Regions from separate parts of the Thermoanaerobacterium sp. R66 genome, predicted to be linked through region 3. Evidence: riboswitches for the same ligand, from Rfam matches in the RefSeq annotation. Region 3 holds a riboswitch; each other region holds the start of a gene.
The links. A riboswitch is a leader RNA that binds a small molecule or an ion and turns the genes downstream of it on or off. The one in region 3 is predicted to bind S-adenosylmethionine.
Positions count from the first base shown of each region.

Region 1 (3,198 bases), 1.4 Mb from region 3:
CATTCTCCACTGAAATGCTTTTTTAGAACATCAAATGATATGTCTGCAGTAAGCAAAGCATTGTATATTCCTTCGCCTGTAAATGGATCAGCAAGCCTTGTAGCATCTCCAATCAATATTATTCTATCGTTATTAAATACACCATCGCTCCCATCAGGAAACGACAACTGATGCCCGTAAATTTTGCAGTCTTTTATATTTCCGTCCACATTTTCCTCTATCATTTTAGATAACATTTCTTTTATGTCTGAAACTTTGTTTAAAAAAGTCCCGACACCAATAGACAATCTATCACCTTTAGGGAATACCCATCCATACCCATATCTTATTGCGTTGAAATCCACCACAACTTTTCCTTTTAATCCATCGATTAAGCTATTATCGACGTATACTTCACCTTCAAGTGCTATGCCTTTTTTGCCATTTATTAAGTTCGCTTTATGTGCCACATTGCTGTTTATTCCGTCTGCACCTACTAAAACCTTTGTCTCATATTCACTCCTGTCTGTCACAACGACAAGTCCCTTATCATGCTGATAAAAGTCATAAAATAATTCACCATCATGTATTTCACACCCATAATAAGCTGCTTTATCTATTAAATATTTGTCAAATTTAGTCCTATCTACCTGATATATTATAGGCTCACCAGTCTGCAAAACAGTCTGTTTGCCGTTAGGAAATTTAAAGATAATTTCATTGGTAATATCTTCTACGTATTGGCTTATATCAATATCTAATAATTTGTAACACCTTTTCGTTATTCCGCCACCGCAGGCTTTGTACCTTGGAAAAACATGCTTTTCTATCAACAATACCTTATATCCTTCTTTAGACAGCTTTCTTCCTAATGTAGATCCTGCAGGTCCTCCACCTATTATTATTGCATCATACATTTCTTTCACCTCTAAATTCAATTATAATTGCAAAACATACTAAATAAAAGCCACAAATTGGATTATTTTAAGCTATTCATAAACAAACAGTTGTCAATATAAGAATTAGCGAAAAGTGTCCTTCATATTATTGACATCAAACTTCAATAAATATATAATTATTTTAACAATTTAATATCGTAAATCAAAACTCATCAAGAGTGGTGGAGGGACTGGCCCTGTGAAACCCGGCAACCGTCATATTTTATGAAAATGGTGCTAATTCCTGCAAAGCTTATAGCTTTGGGAGATGAGTAGATGTGATTATCTACGCCTCATCTCTGAGGCGTTTTATTTTTTACATTGAAGGAGGTTTGCAAATGCCCATCAATATACCAAATGGCCTACCTGCCATCGATATTTTAGCTAAAGAAAATATATTCGTAATGGCTGAAGAAAGGGCAATTCATCAAGATATACGCCCTCTTAAGATCGCCATCTTAAACTTGATGCCTACAAAAAGTGTGACAGAAACACAGCTATTAAGGCTACTTAGCAACAATCCACTGCAAATCGATCTAAAATTTCTCTATGCAGCATCACACAAATCTAAAAACACTGCGCCAGAGTATTTAGAAGCTTTTTACAAAACATTTGATGACGTAAAACATGAAAAATTTGACGGTCTCATAATAACCGGAGCACCAGTGGAAACTTTGGACTTTTCAGATGTTGATTATTGGCATGAGCTTGAAGAAATAATGGAATGGAGCAAACACAATGTATTTTCAACATTTCACATTTGCTGGGGTGCTCAAGCTGGTCTTTATTACCATTATAGGATTCCTAAATACCCACTGAAAGAAAAAATGTTTGGCGTATTTTTGCATAAGGTTTCCAAAAAAAATGTCGACTTATTAAGGGGATTTGACGACGAATTTTATGCGCCCCATTCAAGATACACGGAAGTCAGAAAAGAAGATATAGAGCTTGTAGATGACCTTGAAATACTTTCTGAATCAGATGAGGCAGGCGTATACATAGTTGCATCAAAATCTGGCAGGCAGATATTTGTGACAGGTCACTCTGAATACGATCCTTTGACTCTAAAATCTGAATACGAAAGAGATTTAAAAAAAGGCATTCCTATAAAAATACCAAAACACTATTTCCCGGGAGATGACCCTAACAATGAGCCAATTGTAAAATGGAGAAGCCATGCAAATCTATTGTTTTCTAACTGGTTAAATTACTATGTATACCAAAAAACACCATACGATGTGAATTCAATTGAATAAATATGATTTATGCAGGTTATAAAACTTGATTTTATATCCTGCATTTTTTATATCATTTTTGCAAAATTATTCATTGACTTTTTCACTTTCCTGTGCTAATTTAATTATGCTATTTCAAAAATTTATAGAAAGGAATTGTACTATATGGACAAAACACAAAAGCTCAAAAAAGACATTGGCCTATTTATCGCCACAGCACTTGTGACAGGTAACATGATGGGTTCCGGCATATTCATGCTTCCTGCTACACTTGCATCTAAATCAGGTCCTGGCGCAACAATACTGGCATGGCTTGTTACAGGCATCGGATCAATATTGTTGGCATTATCATTTGCAAATTTAGGTTCAAGGATTCCAAAAGCCGGTGGCCCGTATGAATACTCAAAATTAGCTTTTGGAGACTTTATAGGTTTTATCAATGCGTGGTTATACTGGAATGGTTCATGGATCGGAAACGCTGCCGTTGTCATTGCAGTTGCCAGTTACTCAAGCGCTTTATTCCCGATTTTATCGCAAAATCATTTAGCCGCTTTTCTGTACACCAGTGGAATCTTATGGATTTTTACGATAATCAATATAATAGGTGTAAAAAAGGCTGGCTCAACTCAAACAACAATAACTGTGTTTGAAGTATGTCTTTTTTTATTCTTCATAATCGTATCAGCAGTACATTTCAAGTCAAGCAATGTAATGCCATTGTTCCCTGCAGGAAAAGGCATGAATACTTTGTCTGCAGCAGCAACTTCAACGCTGTGGGCGTTTGTAGGACTTGAAACTGCGTCAATAACCGCTGAAGAAATTAAAAACCCTGAAAGAAACGTAAAGTTAAGCACCATATTCGGAATATTAATAGCTGTAGTGATGTACCTTGCCATAAACCTTTCGGCAATGGGTGCAATGCCACAAAGCCAGCTTGCAAAAAGTGCTTCTCCAATAGCCGACATCCTCAAACAGTTTTTAGGAAAAAACATTGCGAATGTCATAATAGTAGGCTCTGTCGTAAGTGTGCTTGGCACAACTGTCGG
Region 1 is NZ_JAEUWW010000001.1:135,777-138,974, reverse strand. It holds gene JJQ93_RS00595 (geranylgeranyl reductase family protein) at 1-896, opposite strand, end outside; SAM riboswitch class I at 1,085-1,192, shown strand; gene metA (homoserine O-acetyltransferase MetA) at 1,256-2,173, shown strand; gene JJQ93_RS00585 (APC family permease) at 2,318-3,198, shown strand, end outside.
Region 1: it holds a riboswitch for S-adenosylmethionine, as region 3 does, so the genes downstream of both, metA (homoserine O-acetyltransferase MetA) here and metK (methionine adenosyltransferase) in region 3, are expected to answer to the same signal.

Region 2 (3,198 bases), 1.4 Mb from region 3:
TTTAATTGATGATTTAAAAAATGCAATAAGGAGTTGAAATCATGAAATATGCAGAGGGAATCAGTGATTTAATTGGCAAGACACCACTTCTAAAAATAACTCATTTTGATATACCTCCATATGTAAACATCTTTGCCAAGCTAGAAAACATGAACCCTGGTGGTTCTGTAAAAGATAGAACGTGCTATTACATGATAAAAGATGCTGAAGATAAAGGGTTAATAAAAAAAGGTTCTACTATAATAGAGCCTACTGCTGGGAATACGGGCATTGGCCTTGCACTTGCAGCATTGAATAAAGGTTATAAAGTCATATTTGTTGTACCAACTAAATTTTCAGTAGAAAAACAGATACTAATGAAAGCTTTGGGTGCTGAAATAGTAAATACGCCTAAAGAGCTTGGAATGAAAGGAGCGATGGATAAAGCATATGAATTAGCAAAGGAGATTAAGGACTCATATATTCCAAACCAGTTTAAAAATATGGCAAATGTAAAGGCTCATTATGAAACAACAGGACCAGAGATATATGATGCTTTGGATGGAAATGTAGATGTGTTTATTGCTGGAGCAGGTACTGGTGGAACGTTCACAGGTGTAGTTAGGTATTTAAAAGAGAAAAATCCTAAAGTAAAAGGCGTGCTTGCTGATCCTATTGGTTCAATAATTGGTGGAGGAGATTTAGTAAAGTGCTATAAAATAGAGGGCATAGGTAATGATTTTATACCTGATACTATGGATGTAAGCTTAATAGATGATGTCGAAAAGGTAACTGATGATGAAGCCTTTTATTATGTTAAGGAACTTGCAAAAAGAGAAGGATTATTTGTAGGATCATCATCGGGCGCTGCCTTTGCTGCGGCTATAAAACAGGCTAATAAGCAAAAGGAACCAAAAAATATAGTTGTAGTATTTCCTGATAGATCTGATAGGTATTTTAGTGAAAATTTATATAGATTTTAAATTTCAACCTGATAAATGTCCAAGAATACCTATTGACATTATTGATTTAAAGTGTTAATATAATTAGCAATATAAAGAAAATATCGAACCTCTTATCAAGAGTGGTGGAGGGACTGGCCCGATGAAACCCGGCAACCGGCATATATTATGCGTCTGGTGCCAAATCCTGCAGGGAAACCTGAGAGATGAGAGGAGCGGCGTAAATTTAGCCCTCTTCTACATCGAAGAGGGCTTTTAATATTCTAAAAATAACGAAAAGAGGTGAATTATAAGAATAACTTTTAATTTTTTTAAACTAAAATTATGAAGAGGAGAGATTTAGATGAGTGAAGAAAGAAAATTAAAATTTGACACATTGCAGGTACATGCGGGGCAAAAACCGGATCCAACGACAGGTTCAAGGGCTGTTCCAATCTATCAGACAACATCATATGTTTTTAAAGATACTGATCAAGCAGCAGCATTATTCAATCTTAAAGAGGCAGGAAACATATATACAAGAATTATGAATCCGACAAATGATGTATTTGAACAGAGAATTGCCGCACTTGAAGGAGGAGTAGGGGCAGTTGCAACAGCATCTGGTGCTGCAGCTATAACATACTCTATATTAAATATAGCAGGTGCAGGTGATGAAATAGTATCTGCAAGCACATTATATGGTGGAACATACAATCTATTTGCTTTAACATTGCCTAAACTTGGCATTAAAACGACATTTGTAGATCCAGATGATCCTGAAAATTTCAGAAAAGCAATAACAGACAGAACAAAGGCATTATATATAGAGACAATAGGAAATCCCGGGATAAATATACCTGATTTCGAGGCTATAGCAAAAATAGCGCATGAGAATAAAATACCGCTAATTGTAGACAACACATTTGCAACACCATATCTTTTCCGTCCGTTTGAATATGGCGCAGATATAGTAGTACATTCAGCGACAAAATTTATAGGAGGCCACGGGACATCAATAGGCGGAGTAATAGTAGATTCAGGAAAGTTTGATTGGGCAGGAAGCGGAAGGTTCCCTGAATTTATAGAGCCAGATCCCAGCTATCATGGGATTAAATATGTTGAATCATTTGGACCTGCTGCATATATCACAAAATTGAGAGTACAGCTTTTAAGAGACACTGGTGCATCTTTAAGCCCCTTCAATGCATTTTTATTTTTACAAGGATTAGAGACTTTGTCATTAAGAGTCCAAAGACATGTGGAAAATGCACAAAAAGTAGCAGAATTCTTAGCAAGCAATCCAAATGTGACGTGGGTAAACTATCCTGGACTTAAAGAAAATAAATATCATGAGCTTGCAAAGAAATACCTACCGAAAGGCGCTGGATCAATATTGACATTTGGAATAAAAGGTGGAATAAATGCTGGAATCAAATTCATAAACAGCCTTGAATTATTCTCATTGCTGGCTAATGTTGGTGACGCAAAGTCTTTGGTAATTCATCCAGCAAGCACGACACATTCGCAATTAAACGAAGAAGAATTGTCATTAGCAGGTGTAACCCCAGACCAAATAAGACTTTCAATAGGCATAGAAGACATCGACGACATATTGTATGACCTTGACCAAGCACTTAAAAAAGCAGCAGAATAATTATTATAGAGCTCTCTTCACAATAGAAGAGGGCTTTTGACATTTTTAAAATAATTTACTAGATATTTGTTTAATATAATGTTATGGCAATAATATTTAAATTAATAATAGAAGCACATAAATATGTATATTCCGATTGACTTTTGTGTAATTAAATGATATCATATAAACATAAACCCAGTATAGGTATAATGTATCAAAGGAGGTGTGAAAAATGGCTAAGGATCCAGTGTGTGGAATGGATGTTAAAGAGGATAATGCTGCAGCTAAAACAACATTCAATGGAAAGGAATATTTTTTCTGTTCGAAAAGTTGTAAAGCAGAATTTGAAAAGAATCCAGAAAAATATGTAAAAAATGAAAGTGATGGAGGACATCATGGTGGGCACAGTCATCATGGTTGCTGTTAATTTGGTCTGACGTACATGATCTACTAAAATGCATTATAAATTTCTATTTGATTAATTTTTACTTGGGTTTGAACTATCATTCTCTAATTTATTTAGAGATTTGATATTTTTCAGACCCTTTTTATTTGGCATGATTTTTGCATTATAAATTTCTAGATGGTACTAAGGTTTTATTATAGTGTATCTTTTTCTTGAGTTAATTTTAGACCTTA
Region 2 is NZ_JAEUWW010000001.1:145,071-148,268, forward strand. It holds gene JJQ93_RS00625 (bifunctional cystathionine gamma-lyase/homocysteine desulfhydrase) at 1-37, shown strand, start outside; gene cysK (cysteine synthase A) at 42-962, shown strand; SAM riboswitch class I at 1,052-1,154, shown strand; gene JJQ93_RS00635 (homocysteine synthase) at 1,285-2,577, shown strand; gene JJQ93_RS00640 (YHS domain-containing protein) at 2,792-2,986, shown strand.
Region 2: it holds a riboswitch for S-adenosylmethionine, as region 3 does, so the genes downstream of both, JJQ93_RS00635 (homocysteine synthase) here and metK (methionine adenosyltransferase) in region 3, are expected to answer to the same signal.

Region 3 (3,198 bases):
AGATTTGAAAGAGTGCGATGCAAAGTACAACCAAATGCTTGTTTCAGCATTAGAAAATTTGGTTAAAACAAAGACACAAATTCTCGAAAAAGAAAATAGAGAAAGCAATGGAATCGCCATCTAATTTATGCTATAATAAAAGTAGCGGAGCGTACAATTTTTATAAAAATCGCGGCTATAAATATAAATATACAAGCCGCAAAGCCCGGAGGAAACTCCGGGCTTTAAAATTATTATTTATTGAAAGCAAGTTTTTTCAGTATCTCAACTCTGTCAGTTCTCTCCCATGTAAGGTCAAGATCTGTGCGTCCAAAATGTCCATATGCTGCAACTTGTCTATAAATAGGCCTTCTTAAATCAAGATCTCTTATAATAGCAGCAGGTCTCAAATCAAATACTTTTTTAACTATTTCTGATATCTCTTCATCAGATATTTTCCCAGTGCCAAAAGTATCTACATTGACTTCTAATGGTGTAGCTACGCCTATAGCGTACGCCAATTGAACTTCACACCTTTCAGCAAGCCCAGCAGCTACGATGTTTTTCGCTACATACCTTGCAGCGTACGCAGCAGATCTGTCTACTTTCGATGGATCTTTGCCAGAAAAAGCACCGCCGCCATGTCTTGCATATCCACCATAAGTGTCGACTATTATCTTCCTTCCTGTAAGACCACTGTCTCCTTGTGGTCCGCCGACTACAAATCGCCCTGTCGGATTTACATATATCTTCGTATCATCATCAATAAGCTCTGGTGGAACGATAGGTTTTATCACATACTCTTTTACATCATTTTCAATCTTATCATGATCCACATCTGGTGAATGCTGTGTAGATACGACGATTGAATCAACTCTCTTTGGCACGTCATCAACGTACTCAATCGTCACCTGTGTCTTGCCATCAGGTCTTAGGTAATCTAAAGTGCCATTTTTCCTTACCTCTGCTAATCTGCGAGCAAGCCTATGTGCTAATGATATTGGAAGAGGCATAAGCTCAGGCGTCTCTGTACATGCGTATCCAAACATCATGCCTTGGTCTCCAGCGCCTTGTTCTTCCAGCTCATCGTGGGAGATGCCTTTTTTAACTTCTAGAGCCTTATCAACTCCCAATGCTATATCTGGAGACTGTTCATCTATTGATGTAAGCACAGAGCATGTATCTGCATCAAAGCCGTATTTTGCACGAGTGTATCCTATTTCCTCTATGACTTTTCTTGCGATTTTAGGTATGTCAACGTAACACTTTGTGGATATTTCTCCCATCACCAATACCATACCTGTTGTAACAGCAGTCTCGCAGGCTATCCTCGCATATGGATCATTTTTTAAGATCTCATCTACAATAGCATCAGATATCTGATCGCAAATTTTATCTGGATGTCCTTCAGTAACTGATTCTGAAGTAAAATACTTTTTCATCTGTATCCTCCTTTTTTAAATCACATAAAAGACCTAAAACAAAATAAAACCTCTCCAAAAGAAGAGGCACATCCACCCTCATCTTTCAGAAGTAAACTTCTGCGAGAATTAGCACCTTGTCGTAAGACAGGTTGCCGGGCTTCACAGGGCTCTTCCCTCCACCTCTCTTGATAAGAGTTTCACTTATTTAACTTAAAATATAATATCACAGTACAACTAATAAGTCAATTAGAAAGTGAAAAAGTGCTTGACGACTGTCAAGCACTTTAAAGTTAATATATGATAATGAAGGGGTTCTTTTGCCTTTTAGAATACAACAAACTTATCCCTTGGAGCTCCGCATACAGGACATTTTTCTGGTGCTGTATCAATTACAGTATAGCCACATACTGGACAAATATATACTTTAGAAATCTTTATGTCTTCATTTTTCAATGCTGCAGCTTTTGCATCTGTGTACATCTTAGCATGTATTTTTTCTGCTTCTAACGCATAATTAAAACTTCTATCTGCAGCTTTCTCTTCTTGCAGATCAGCAACTGCCTTATATGCAGGATACATTTCTTCTTCTTCAAACGTTTCACCTGCTATTGCTTTGTCAAGATTTGCTACTGTGTCTTTCACTTCTCCTAATGTATTGTAGTGATTTCTAGCATGGACTAGCTCTGCATATGAGATAGCTCTAAAAAGCTTTGCTATGTTTGGCTTACCCTCCTTTTCAGCCACATCAGCAAAAATTTGGTACCTCATGTGGGCCTGGCTTTCACCTGCGTATGCATCGCTTAGATTTTTTGTCGTCATTTCTCTCATTTCAAAATCTCCTCCTTTTTTTAATCTAATACTTTGTCCCCTGGTTTCCAACCTACAGGACAAGCATGACCTGTTTGAAGTGCATTAAGCACTCTTAGTATTTCATCGACATTTCTGCCGATTACTGGCTCATGTACAACTTCATAATCAATAATTCCATCTGGATTAATGATAAAAGCAGCTCTTAAAGCAATTCCAGCATCTTCAATAAGTATTCCATACTGCCTTGTGACATCCTTGTTGTAATCAGACAAAAGCGGAAAATCAACACCACCGAGGCTATCTATCCATGCCTTGTGTGAATAAACGCTATCTGTGTTGATACCTAATAGCTCTGTATTGAGCTTGTCAAACTCAGGTTTCATCCTGTTAAACTCAGGTATTTCTGTCGAACATACTGACGAAAAGTCAAGTGGATAAAAGAAAAGCACTACCCATTTACCTTTATAATCGCTTAAGGATATTTGACCTTTTGTGCTGTCTAACTTAAATTCAGGAGCTTTCTTACCTACCAACGACATATGTACACACCTCTCATCTATTCTTCTTAGTCAATCATACATTGGATAAGCTATTAATATTTTATTTCTATTAATAACTATTTTCCCTTCACAAGTATTATTATACATCAATTATTTTTTATGTCAATAGGATTTGGAAAATTTTTTATCGATGTTTTTAAAAATCATTATGATAAGGAAATCTTGAAAGGCAAAATAAAAAAAGGCCCTTTAGCCTTGTATTCATGGTGGAGGGAGATGGATTCGAACCATCGAAGGCACCAGCCAACAGATTTACAGTCTGCCCCCTTTAGCCACTTGGGTATCCCTCCATGATTATTTTATTTTAATGAGAAAAAATATTCACAAATAGAAATGGTGGTCGCAATAGGGCTCGAACCTATGACCCCCTGCTTGTAAGGCAGGTGCTCTCCCAGCTGAGCTATACGACCAATCATGGTCGGGGT
Region 3 is NZ_JAEUWW010000001.1:1,525,693-1,528,890, forward strand. It holds gene JJQ93_RS07785 (HD-GYP domain-containing protein) at 1-124, shown strand, start outside; gene metK (methionine adenosyltransferase) at 234-1,421, opposite strand; SAM riboswitch class I at 1,497-1,598, opposite strand; gene JJQ93_RS07795 (rubrerythrin family protein) at 1,728-2,231, opposite strand; gene JJQ93_RS07800 (peroxiredoxin) at 2,252-2,752, opposite strand; tRNA gene JJQ93_RS07805 (tRNA-Tyr) at 2,978-3,063, opposite strand; tRNA gene JJQ93_RS07810 (tRNA-Val) at 3,108-3,183, opposite strand; tRNA gene JJQ93_RS07815 (tRNA-Pro) at 3,189-3,198, opposite strand, start outside.

Region 4 (3,198 bases), 540 kb from region 3:
TTGGAAAATGTGATTAAAAATGGAAAAGTAATGCCATCTGTAGAGAAGGATATTGTCGCTGATGATAAAACTTTAAAATCTGAGAGGGCTTTTGATGATGTAGTGGTAAAAAAAGAAGCGAAAAAAACTGATGATATAGTTGATAAAGTAGATAAGAGCATTGAGATAAATGTGAATGAAGTTTTCAAAAAACTATTAAGCATGATAAAGAAAGACAGACCGATGATTTTTTCTTTTTTAAGCTTAGGCAAACCGTATTTGAAAGATGGCAATTTTGTGATAGAATATCCAAAGGAGCATGTGTTTTACAAAGAAGAGCTTAATAAAATCGAAAATAAAGATTACATCAAAGATGCTATTAAAAGACTGACAGGTAATGATTACAACATAGTTTTTGCTACAGAAGAAAAAAATGAAGATGAACAGTTAATTGAGGCAGTAAGAAAATATTTTGGCGATGTAGAAATAATAGATTGATTAATCACTACTGAGTCAAAATTAGCATATAAATAAGAGAGAATACAAAATTAATTAGGAGGTATTTGGATGGCTAAAGGAGGATTTCCTGGCGGTTTCAACATGAATAACATGATAAAGCAAGCGCAGCAGATGCAGGAGCAAATGAAGAAAATGCAGGAGGAGCTTGAAAACAAGACGGTTGAGGAGTCTGCAGGCGGTGGAGCTGTAAAGGTAGTGGCAAATGGCAGAAAGGAGCTTATAAGCATAAAGATCGATCCGGATGTCGTTGACAAAGACGATGTAGAGATGCTGGAGGATCTTGTATTGGCTGCAGTAAATCAAGCTTTAAGAAGTGCTGAAAAGATGATTGCAGAAGAGATGGGAAAAATAACAGGAGGTTTCAACATACCTGGCTTGTTCTGAGGTGAATTAATTAATGAACGTATATTCGAGGTCATTGTCAAGGCTTATTGATGAATTATCAAGACTTCCCGGCATTGGACGCAAGACAGCTCAGAGGCTGGCGTTTTACATCTTAGATATGCCTTTAGACGATGTTGTTAACTTGTCTAATGCTATTTTAGAGGCAAAGAACAATTTAAGATACTGTAAAAAGTGCTATAACTTTACTGACAGTGAGCTTTGCAGTATATGCAGTGATGAGACGAGGGATACACATACCATATGTGTAGTTTCCGATCCCAAAGATGTAGTAGCGATGGAAAAGACGAGGGAATATCGAGGCTTATACCATGTACTTCACGGTGCAATATCGCCTATGGATGGAATAGGTCCAGAGGATATAAAGATAAAAGAGCTGTTGGAGAGGATAAAAGACGCTGAAATCAATGAAATAATATTAGCTACAAATCCAGACATAGAAGGCGAGGCAACTGCAATGTACATCGCAAAGCTTATAAAACCTTTTGGAATAAAGGTGACAAGAATTGCACATGGTGTACCGGTAGGCGGTGACCTCGAATACACAGATTCTGTAACACTGTCAAGGGCTTTAGAAGGCAGAAGGGAAATGTAAGTGATCGAAATTGAATCTTTTAACTAAAAGGTACTATGTTGATGTAAGAAAATGTGGAAAAGATAAAAAATCTAAAAATATGTATTGATTCTTAGCGTATAAAGTGATAATATAAATATCAACAAATTTAAAAGAGAATATTGAAGGCCTCTTATCAAGAGTGGTGGAGGGACTGGCCCGATGAAACCCGGCAACCGGCATTTATATGCGTTTGGTGCCAAATCCTGCAGGGAAAACCTGAGAGATGAGAGGAGTGGCGTATTTTGGCCCTCTTCTCATTGAAGAGGGCCAAAAATTTTTAGGAGGTATGCCACATGGAATTTAAGATTGGATTGTTGGGATTTGGAACAGTAGGAAGCGGAGTCTATAAAATAGTCGCATCAAGAAAACAGCATATAAAACAAAAAACGGGGTTTTATCCCGAAATAAAAAAAATACTAGTGAAGCATCCTGATAAGCCGAGAAATGTTAATGGTGTAGATGAAATACTAACAACTGATGCTAACGAAATCTTGTGTGATAGCGAAATAAGTGCAATAATTGAAGTAATGGGAGGAATTGATCCTGCTTACGAGTACGTAAAAAAGGCGATAATTTCTAAAAAACATGTAATTACTGCAAACAAAGAGTTAATAGCAAAATATGGAGACGAGCTTAGAAAAATGGCAGATGAAAATGGTGTATTTTTGAAATTTGAAGCAAGTGTCGCTGGAGCAATCCCCATTATACATCAAATTGAGAGGCTCAAAATAACCGATGAAATAAATTTTGTAGGAGGGATAATAAACGGTACTACAAACTACATATTGACGCAAATAACAGAAAAGGGAATGAAATATGATGAAGCACTTTTATCAGCTCAAAAAAGAGGTTATGCTGAAAGCAATCCGGATTACGATATAAAAGGATTCGATGCTTTGTATAAGCTTGTGATTCTCATAAAAAAAGCATTCGATGCTGATGTTTCTGCTAATTCAATATTGAGATATGGTATAAATGAAATAAAAAATGACGATATATATTATGCTGAAAAATTGGGATACAAGATTAAACCATTTGCATGGGCTAAATACGAGAAAGGAAACGTCTATGCGAGTGTAGAGCCTATATTGATAGAAGATAGCAACATTTTAGCAAGTGTTGGTGATGTAAACAATGCTGTTATACTGAGAGGAGACAGTTTTAAAGAGCTAATTTTTATTGGAAAAGGTGCAGGACAAATGCCTACAGGTGATTCGGTTGTTGCAGATTTAATAGATATACTATTGAATTATGATATAAAAACGAATCATACGTCTAAACGCATTTCAGTTTTTAATGGTAGTTTTACAGATGTATTTTATATAAAACTTAAACCATTTTACAAGTTTAATATAAAAAATATTTTAAAATTTTTTACTGATAATGGCGCTTCGTTTAATGAGTCTGTTTATGATGGAAATACTTTTGCGGCTGTTTTCAAGCTTTTTGATAATGATATAAACAGGTTTATAGAAAGTTTAGAAAACAAAAAAATGTGTACAATAGAAAGTCTCTTCAAAGTGTTGCATGATGACAATGAAGTGGATAATAAACAAGTTAATACAATACAAAGTGAAGTTATATAAAAATTATACAAAGTATGATGCACGTCATTAAATTAACGGAAAGTAAATTTAAATCTTGTAATGCGTTTGATATCTATCAACATAAAATTTTAACCA
Region 4 is NZ_JAEUWW010000001.1:2,062,686-2,065,883, forward strand. It holds gene dnaX (DNA polymerase III subunit gamma/tau) at 1-477, shown strand, start outside; gene JJQ93_RS10285 (YbaB/EbfC family nucleoid-associated protein) at 547-882, shown strand; gene recR (recombination mediator RecR) at 896-1,495, shown strand; SAM riboswitch class I at 1,644-1,746, shown strand; gene JJQ93_RS10295 (homoserine dehydrogenase) at 1,810-3,102, shown strand.
Region 4: it holds a riboswitch for S-adenosylmethionine, as region 3 does, so the genes downstream of both, JJQ93_RS10295 (homoserine dehydrogenase) here and metK (methionine adenosyltransferase) in region 3, are expected to answer to the same signal.